2 linked regions of the Phenylobacterium zucineum HLK1 genome follow. The protein of the gene in region 2 binds, or shares a complex with, the protein of the main gene of each other region. Links are inferred from orthologs where the notes say so. Each region holds a gene or a part of one and is shown on either strand. Other genes may lie near its edges.

Region 1 (3,719 bases), 490 kb from region 2 along the record:
ACGATGGCGTCCGCCCAGGCGAAGGCCAGGGACATCGCCATCCCCTTCGCGTTCACCGTGCGGACGAGCTCAGGAGAGGCGGCGCCCATTTCGGGATCGAACCCGACGTCCAGACCGCTGGCGCGGTAGAAGAATTCGGCGAACAGCACCCGTCTCGCCTCAGGGAAGACCTGGTGCAGGTGCAGCGCCTCGCCCCAGCCGGGGTGGGCGACGATGACCGCCGGATCGCAGCCCTCGGCGCGGAGGACCTGGGCGGCCTCGAGCGCGCCCAGCGCCCGGATCAGGTCGGCCTCCGGCCGGGTGGCCTCGGGCAGGATGCCCGGCGTGGAGCTGCGGGGCAGCTGGTAGCGGGCGATTCGCACGCCCGTCTGGCCCGGGGCGTGCGCCTGGCCGATGGCCCAGCAGCGGACGCCGCGCGCCAGCAACGTCTCGACGAGGTCCCGGAACTGGGCCGGGAAGTTGTTGTGAACGAACAGGACGCCTTCGGGCATGGCCGCCTTTTGCCGGGGCGAAGCGGGGCTGTCACGCCCGGTGGCCGCAGGCGGCGGGGGCGCTGGTGCGGATGAGAGGAGTCGAACCTCCACGCCTTGCGGCGCTGGAACCTAAATCCAGTGCGTCTACCAATTCCGCCACATCCGCGTGACGGGGCTGCCATCGCGGGCGCGGGGCTCCGCGTCAAGGCTCTTGGAGCCGCACGCGGGCCATGACATAAGGGCGCGCCGCGCCGCCGGGCGATTTCGGCGGCGCTCCCTATTCCACCTGAAGGCGGACCCTCAGCGCGCGCCTGGCGCGTCGTCCGGAAGTTGAAGAATGTCGATGCAAGTCGTTGAGAAGTCTGGCGAAGGTCTGAGCCGAGTCTACGGCGTCACGGTCCCCGTGAAGGACCTGAACGATCGACTGGAAGCGCGGATCGCCGAGATCACGCCGACGCTCAACATCAAGGGCTTCCGCCCCGGCAAGGTGCCGCCGGCGCACGTGAAGCGCCTGTACGGCAAGCAGCTGATGAGCGAAGTCCTCGAGGCGACCCTGTCCGAGACCACCCAGAAGGTGCTGGAAGACAACAAGCTGCGTCCCGCGGGCGAGCCCGAGCTGAAGCCGGAAGGCGACCTGCAGGGCGTGATCGACGGCAAGGCGGACCTGGCCTACGAGATCTCGGTCGACCTGATGCCCGAGTTCGAGCCGGTGGACCCCGCCACCCTGTCGCTGACCCGGCCGGTCTACGAGCCCACCGACGCCGAGGTGGACGAGGCGGTCGAGGAACTGGCCAAGCAGAACCGCACCTACGAGACCAAGACCGGCAAGACCGTGAAGGCCAAGGACGGCGACATGGTCGTCATCGACTTCGTCGGCCGGATCGACGGCGAGGCCTTCGAGGGCGGCTCGGCCACCGACGTCGAGCTGGTGCTGGGCTCGGGTCAGTTCATCCCCGGCTTCGAGGACCAGCTGGTGGGCGCCAAGCCCGACAGCGACGTCGAGGTGAAGGTGACCTTCCCGGCCGACTACCAGGCGGCCAACCTGGCCGGCAAGGAAGCGGTCTTCGAGACCAAGGTGAAGGAAGTGAAGGCGCCGGCCGAGAGCAAGGCCGACGACGCCTTCGCCGAGCGTCTCGGCGTCGAGAACCTCGAGAAGCTCAAGGAGCTGCTGAAGACCAACCTCGAGCAGCAGTACGCCGGCGCCAGCCGCTTCAAGCTGAAGCGCGCCCTGCTGGACGAGCTGGATTCGAAGCACGACTTCCCGCTGCCGCCCAAGATGGTCGAGGCCGAGTTCGCCTCGATCTGGAGCCAGGTCCAGCAGGACAAGGAAGCCGGCAACCTGCCTGAGGACGACGCCAAGAAGTCCGACGAGCAGCTCGAGTCCGAGTACCGCAAGATCGCCGAGCGCCGCGTGCGCCTGGGCCTGGTGCTGGCCGAGATCGGCCGGGCCAACAACGTCCAGGTCACCGATCAGGAACTGGGCGAGGCGATCCGCCGCGAGGCGATCAAGTACGGCCCGCAGGCCCAGCAGGTGTTCGAACTGCTGCGCCAGAATCCCAACGCCCAGGCGCAGCTGCGCGCCCCGATCTTCGAGGACAAGGTCGTCGACCTGATCGTCGAGAAGGCCAAGGTGGAGGACAAGAAGGTCGACAAGGACGAGCTCCTCAAGGAGGACGACCTGCCGGCCGGCTACGAGGGCTAAGCCCCTCGACCGAAGAGAGATTGCAGGCGGCGCCGCACCGGAAGGGGCGGCGCCGTTTTCCTTATCTGGGATCAGTCTTCCAGGGTGTAGCCCAGCTTCAGCGCCACCTGGAAATGGGCGACCTGACCGTCCTCGACGTGGCCGCGGGTCTCGATCACCTCGAACCAGCGGATGTGACGGCGGTCCTGCGTGGCCTTGGCGATGGCGCTGCGGATGGCGTCCTCGATCGAGTTCTGGGACGAACCCACGATCTCGCTGACGCCGTAGGTGTTGTCCTGGCTCATGGGCTCTCCTCTGCTCTTCAGCAGAGGAAGGCCGCAGGCGGGAGAGGGTTCCGGCCCGGCTAGAGCGAGCGCAGGCGCCGCAGCAGCTCGGGGTTCTCGAGCTGGGCCCGGCGGACGTTTATTTCGCGGTGCAGGTCGAGGGCGTCCTGCTCGCCGAGCGCCAGGATGGCCGGCGGCGGCGGTTCGTAGGCGGGCGACGCAGGTTCGTGGACGCGGTCCGGTTGCGCGTGCATCGGCTTCCTCCCTGGCCCCGTCGTTCGCGGGACGCTCCCAACCATTAAGCTATCATTTACCTCCAGCGCGCGCCAAGGCCGCGGTTCGCCGACCTGACGTCAGGGAACGACGATCAGGAATCCCTTGGCGTTCCTGGGATTGCGGGCGTAGCCTTCCGCGATCAACGCCGCGCCGTGGCCGCGGAGGCGCCCTGCCGGGCAGGGGACTTCGCCGCCTCGGGAGTAGAGCGTCCCGGGAAGGAAGCGAAGTCTTGCAGCGCACGCGTACCGAGGGGCCCGAGTACTTCCACAAGGTGGTCGACTGCCAGTGGGCCTGTCCGGCGCACACGCCGGTGCCCGAGTACATCCGGCTGATCGCCGAGGGGCGGTACGCCGACGCCTACATGATCAACTGGCGGTCCAACGTCTTTCCCGGCGTGCTGGGGCGGACCTGCGACCGGCCCTGCGAGCCCGCCTGCCGTCGCGGCCGGGTCGAGGAGGAGCCGGTGGCGATCTGCCGGCTCAAGCGCGTGGCGGCCGACAACAAGGGCGACGTGCTGGCGCGGATGCCCGAGCCGGCGCTGGCCCGCAACGGCCGGCGGGTGGCCCTGGTGGGGGCCGGCCCCGCCTCCCTGACGGTGGCCAGGGACCTCGCGACCCTGGGCTACGAGCTGGTGCTCTACGACGCCGAGGCCCGGCCGGGCGGCTTCATCCGCAGCCAGATTCCCCGTTTCCGCCTGCCGGAGGAGGTGATCGACGAGGAGGTGGGCTACGTCACCCGTCTGGGCGGCGTGGAGCTGCGGCTGGGCCAGCCGGTGGACAGCCTGAAGGCCCTGCTGGGCGAGGGATACGACGCGGTGTTCGTCGGCTCGGGCGCGCCGCGCGGCCGGGACCTGGACCTTCCGGGCCGGCAGGAGGCCGCGGCCAACATCCACATCGGCATCGACTGGCTGAGCTCGGTCTCGTTCGGCCACATCGAGAAGATCGGCCGGCGGGTCATCGTGCTGGGCGGCGGCAACACGGCCATGGACTGCTGCCGCACCTCCCG
Region 2 (4,226 bases):
CCCTGCGACATGCCGCGCAGGTTGTTCACGTAGCCGAACATGTTCGCCAGCGGCACGAAGGCGTTGATCACCGTCGCGTTGCCGCGCATGTCCTGGCCCTGGATCTGGCCGCGGCGGCCGTTCAGGTCGCCGATGACCGAGCCCAGGTACTCCTCGGGCGTCACGACCTCGACGGCCATGATCGGCTCGAGCAGCTTCGGCCCGCCCTTTTCGCGCAGCTCCTTGAAGGCCGCGCGGCTGGCGATTTCGAAGGCCAGGACCGAGGAGTCCACGTCGTGGAACGCGCCGTCGACCAGGGTCGCCTTGAAGTCGATGACCGGGAAGCCGGCCAGCAGGCCGTTTTCCTTGGCCGACTCCAGGCCCTTCTGGACGCCGGGGACGTATTCCTTCGGCACCGCGCCGCCGACGATCGCGCTTTCGAACACGAAGCCCGAGCCCGGCTCGCCCGGCTCGAACACCAGCTTCACGCGGGCGAACTGGCCCGTGCCGCCGGTCTGCTTCTTGTGCGTGTAGTCGATCTCGGTCCGCTTGCTGATGCTCTCGCGGTAGGCCACCTGCGGCGCGCCGATGTTGGCCTCGACCTTGTAGGTGCGCTTCAGGATGTCGATCTTGATGTCGAGGTGCAGCTCGCCCATGCCCTTCAGGATCGTCTGGCCCGACTCGTGGTCGGTCGAGACGGTGAAGGACGGGTCCTCGGCGGCCAGCTTCGACAGGGCGACGCCCAGCTTCTCCTGGTCGGCCTTGGACTTCGGCTCGACGGCGATCTCGATCACCGGCTCGGGGAACTCCATGCGCTCCAGGATGACCGGCGACTTGTTCGGATCGCACAGGGTGTCGCCCGTGCGGGTCTCCTTCAGGCCGGCCAGGGCGACGATGTCGCCGGCGTAGGCTTCCTTGATGTCCTCGCGGTTGTTCGAGTGCATCAGCAGCATGCGGCCGACCCGCTCGCGCTTGTCGCGCGTCGAGTTCATCAGCCCCATGCCGGTCTCGAGCTTGCCCGAGTAGATGCGGCAGAACGTCAGCGAGCCCACGAAGGGGTCGTCCATGATCTTGAACGCCAGGACCGACAGCGGCTCGTCGTCGGAGGCCCGCCGCTCGACTTCCTCTTCGGTCCGGAAGTCGATGCCCTTGGTCGGCGGGATGTCCACCGGCGAGGGCAGGTAGTCGACCACGGCGTCCAGCAGCGGCTGCACGCCCTTGTTCTTGAACGCCGAGCCGCAGAGGATCGGGTAGAAGGCGCCCGTCAGCACGGCCTTACGGATGCACTTCTTGATCACCTCTTCCGAGGGCTCTTCGCCCGAGAGGTAGGCTTCCATGGCCTCGTCGTCGAGCTCGACGGCGTTCTCGATCATGTAGTTGCGGGCGGCCTCGGCCTTTTCCTTCAGGTCGGCCGGGATCTCCTCGTCCTGGAACTTGGCGCCCAGGGCGTCGGTGTCCCACACCACCGCCTTCATGCGGACCAGGTCGATGATGCCGCGCAGGGCGGACTCGGCGCCGATCGGCAGCTGGATCGGCACGGCCTTGGCGCCCAGGCGGTCGCGGATGCTCTCGACCGACTTGTCGAAGTCGGCGCCCAGCTTGTCCATCTTGTTGACGAAGACGATCCGCGGAACCTTGTACTTGTCGGCTTGGCGCCAGACGGTCTCGGTCTGCGGCTCGACGCCGGCGTTGCCGTCCAGCACCGTCACGGCGCCGTCGAGCACGCGCAGGCTGCGCTCCACCTCGATGGTGAAGTCCACGTGGCCGGGCGTGTCGATGATGTTGAGGCGCTTGCCGTTCCAGAAGGCGGTCGTCGCGGCGGACGTGATCGTGATGCCGCGCTCCTGCTCCTGCTCCATCCAGTCCATGGTGGCCGCGCCGTCATGGACTTCGCCGATCTTGTGGCTCTTGCCGGTGTAGAAGAGGATCCGCTCGGTCGTCGTCGTCTTGCCCGCGTCGATGTGGGCCATGATGCCGAAGTTGCGGTAGTCTTCGATTTTATGCGTGCGGGGCATAGCGGATGCTCTGCGAAAAGGGGTCTGTTCGGGGAGGCTGAACGAACGGCGCGGGCGGTTTATCTCAAACCGCCCGCGCCGGGAAGCTCACTATGTGGGCGCTTACCAGCGGTAGTGCGAGAAGGCCCGGTTGGCTTCGGCCATCTTATGGGTGTCTTCCCGCTTCTTGACCGCCGAACCGCGGTTCGAAGAGGCGTCCAGCAGCTCGCCGGCCAGCTTCTCGGTCATGGTGTTCTCGCCGCGCGAGCGGGCGGCGTTCACCAGCCAGCGGATGGCCAGGGCGCGACGGCGCTCGGGACGGACTTCGACCGGCACCTGGTAGGTCGCGCCGCCGACCCGGCGGGAGCGGACCTCGATGGCCGGGGCCACGTTGTCCAGGGCCGCATGGAAGGTCTCCAGCGGGCCCATGTCCTTGCGGCGGGCCTCCAGGATGTCGAAGGCGCCGTAGACGATGTTCTCGGCCACGGCCTTCTTACCTTCGTACATCACGTAGTTCATGAACTTGGTGACGACGAGGTCCCCGAACTTCGGATCCGGGAGGACTTCACGTTTGTCTGCGCGACGGCGACGGGACATCTCTTAAATCCTTACTTCGGACGCTTGGCGCCGTAGAGCGAACGGCGCTGCTTGCGGTCCTTGACCCCTTGCGTGTCCAGCACGCCGCGCAGGATGTGGTAGCGCACGCCGGGAAGGTCCTTCACGCGGCCGCCACGGATCAGGACCACCGAGTGCTCCTGCAGGTTGTGGCCTTCGCCGGGGATGTAGCACACCGCTTCGATGCCGGTGGTCAGGCGCACCTTGGCGACCTTACGCAGAGCCGAGTTCGGCTTCTTCGGGGTCGTCGTGTACACCCGGGTGCAGACGCCGCGGCGCTGCGGGCAGCCCTTCAGGGCCGGGACCTTGTTCCGCGCGGGCTTCGTCTGACGAGGCTTGCGGATGAGCTGATTGACTGTCGGCATCTATTCTCGCTTGGGAGGCGTGTGCCGTTTGGCCGGGGCGCCTCGGTTGGGGTCCTTGGGTTCATAGATCCGGGGCCTGTCCGTTGAACGCAAAAACTCGCCGGGACGCCTTGCCAGCGTTCCGGCGGTAGCGGTTCATCCGGACTGGGAGCGACTCCCGGCCTCGAAAGAGCGCGCTACATAGTCGTAAGAGGGGCTCGCGTCAACGCGACTCCGCCGGCGGGACGTGCCATGAATTCGCCGCGGCGAACGCCCTAACCTTACGGCGAAGCTTGAGCACGACCTGGAGCGCCATGCGGCCGGCTGGACGGGGCCGAACCTTAGTCATCGTGGCGATCTCCGTCGTCGCGCACGCCGCGGTCCTCGCGGCGCTGGCCCTGCATGTGCCCAAGCTCTTCGTCCCCCCGGTCCGCTCGGGCCCGCCGCAGCCGATCATCCCGGTGCTGCTGACCCCCCGCACGCCGCCCCCCGAGGCCGGCGGCCCGCCGCGCCCGATCCGTCTGCACCGGCGCCAGCCGCGCGTGCCGCTCGACCGTCTCCCGGTGGCCCCGCTGGTCGCCCCCGAGGCCGAGCCCGAGCCCGACGCCGAGCGCGACCGCCGCGCGCCGCGCGTCGTGACGGTCGATCCGGTGGCGCAGAACGCGCGCCAGACGCTGCGGGGGCTGATCGGGTGCGCGAACCCCTCCCTGCTCAGCCGTGAGGAACGCGAGAAGTGCCAGGAGCAGCTGGCCCGCGGCGCCCGCGAGGCCGAGTTCCCGGGCCTGGGTCTGGACGCCGACGACGCCTCGGACCTGGGGCGCGCCGCCGCCCGCCGCGAGGCCGGCTACCGCTACAAGCGCAGCGAGGAATCCCGCCCGCGCGAACCCGGCTCGCAGGTCGACTGGGACGTCCGCCGCAGCCCGCCCGCCGGGGCCTCGCACATGAAGGGCATGGGCGGCTCGGCCCACGACGCCAGCGGCGCCGCGGGCCGGTCCAGGAACTGACTACGCCCCGGGACTGATCAGGCCGCCACGCGGTCCTTCATCTCCAGCGGCGCCTCCAGCACGGCCCAGTCGATCAGGCCGTCGTGCTGCAGGTTCTCGAACTCGAGCACGCCCAGCTCCTCGAACTTCGGCCGGATGGCCTCGGTGAGCAGACCCACGCGCTTCAGGTTCGGGATCATCCGCTCGAACAGGAACTTGCGGAACGCCTGTCCGCCCTGGGTCTTGGCGTTGATCTCCAGGGCCTCCTCGCGGGTGAAGCCGAACTCCTCGGCCACGTTGGTCGAGATCAG

What was found.
Region 1: the proteins of rpsG (region 2) and tig are in contact, whole or in part, in a crystal structure (PDB 3GTY), measured with the Thermotoga maritima proteins. The link is inferred for Phenylobacterium zucineum HLK1 from one-to-one orthologs. Residues at the interface, in WP_004081843.1 of Thermotoga maritima: Lys34, Lys52, Lys55, Glu59, Arg62, Gln63, Glu66, Asn67, Lys69, Val71, Arg95, Ala109, Lys110, Lys111, Gly112, Arg113, Pro114, Glu117, Glu121, Ile124, Ala125, Tyr127, Asn128, Asn129, Thr130, Gly131, Lys135, Asp139, Arg142, Met143; in WP_004081061.1 of Thermotoga maritima: Glu122, Val124, Val129, Leu130, Tyr133, Glu188, Gly259, Ile262, Tyr263, Glu266, Ser270, Glu273, Gln274, Glu277, Arg308, Gln311, Ile312, Ser315, Tyr316, Glu325, Arg329, Arg336, Leu363, Phe366, Trp367, Arg373, Leu377, Arg381, Leu384, Glu387.

What each region holds. Positions count from the first base shown.
Region 1 is NC_011144.1:1,904,732-1,908,450, reverse strand. What follows is about bases 1-2,995. They hold tig (trigger factor), read left to right. Parts: upstream 1-816; coding sequence 817-2,175; downstream 2,176-2,995. Other genes in these bases: PHZ_RS09370 (FAD-dependent oxidoreductase), read left to right, coding at 2,944-2,995; PHZ_RS23455 (hypothetical protein), read right to left, coding at 2,519-2,692; PHZ_RS09375 (dodecin), read right to left, coding at 2,247-2,459; PHZ_RS09390 (glycosyltransferase), read right to left, coding at 1-491. Also shown: more of PHZ_RS09370, read left to right, coding at 2,996-3,719. UniProt on the Bacillus subtilis protein: Involved in protein export. Acts as a chaperone by maintaining the newly synthesized protein in an open conformation. Functions as a peptidyl-prolyl cis-trans isomerase.
Region 2 is NC_011144.1:1,412,404-1,416,629, reverse strand. The notes cover bases 834-3,611. They hold rpsG (30S ribosomal protein S7), read right to left. Parts: upstream 2,571-3,611; coding sequence 2,097-2,570; downstream 834-2,096. Other genes in these bases: PHZ_RS06775 (hypothetical protein), read left to right, coding at 3,283-3,611; rpsL (30S ribosomal protein S12), read right to left, coding at 2,582-2,953; fusA (elongation factor G), read right to left, coding at 834-1,994. In the rest of the region: more of fusA, read right to left, coding at 1-833; more of PHZ_RS06775, read left to right, coding at 3,612-3,936; PHZ_RS06770 (ferritin-like domain-containing protein), read right to left, coding at 3,954-4,226.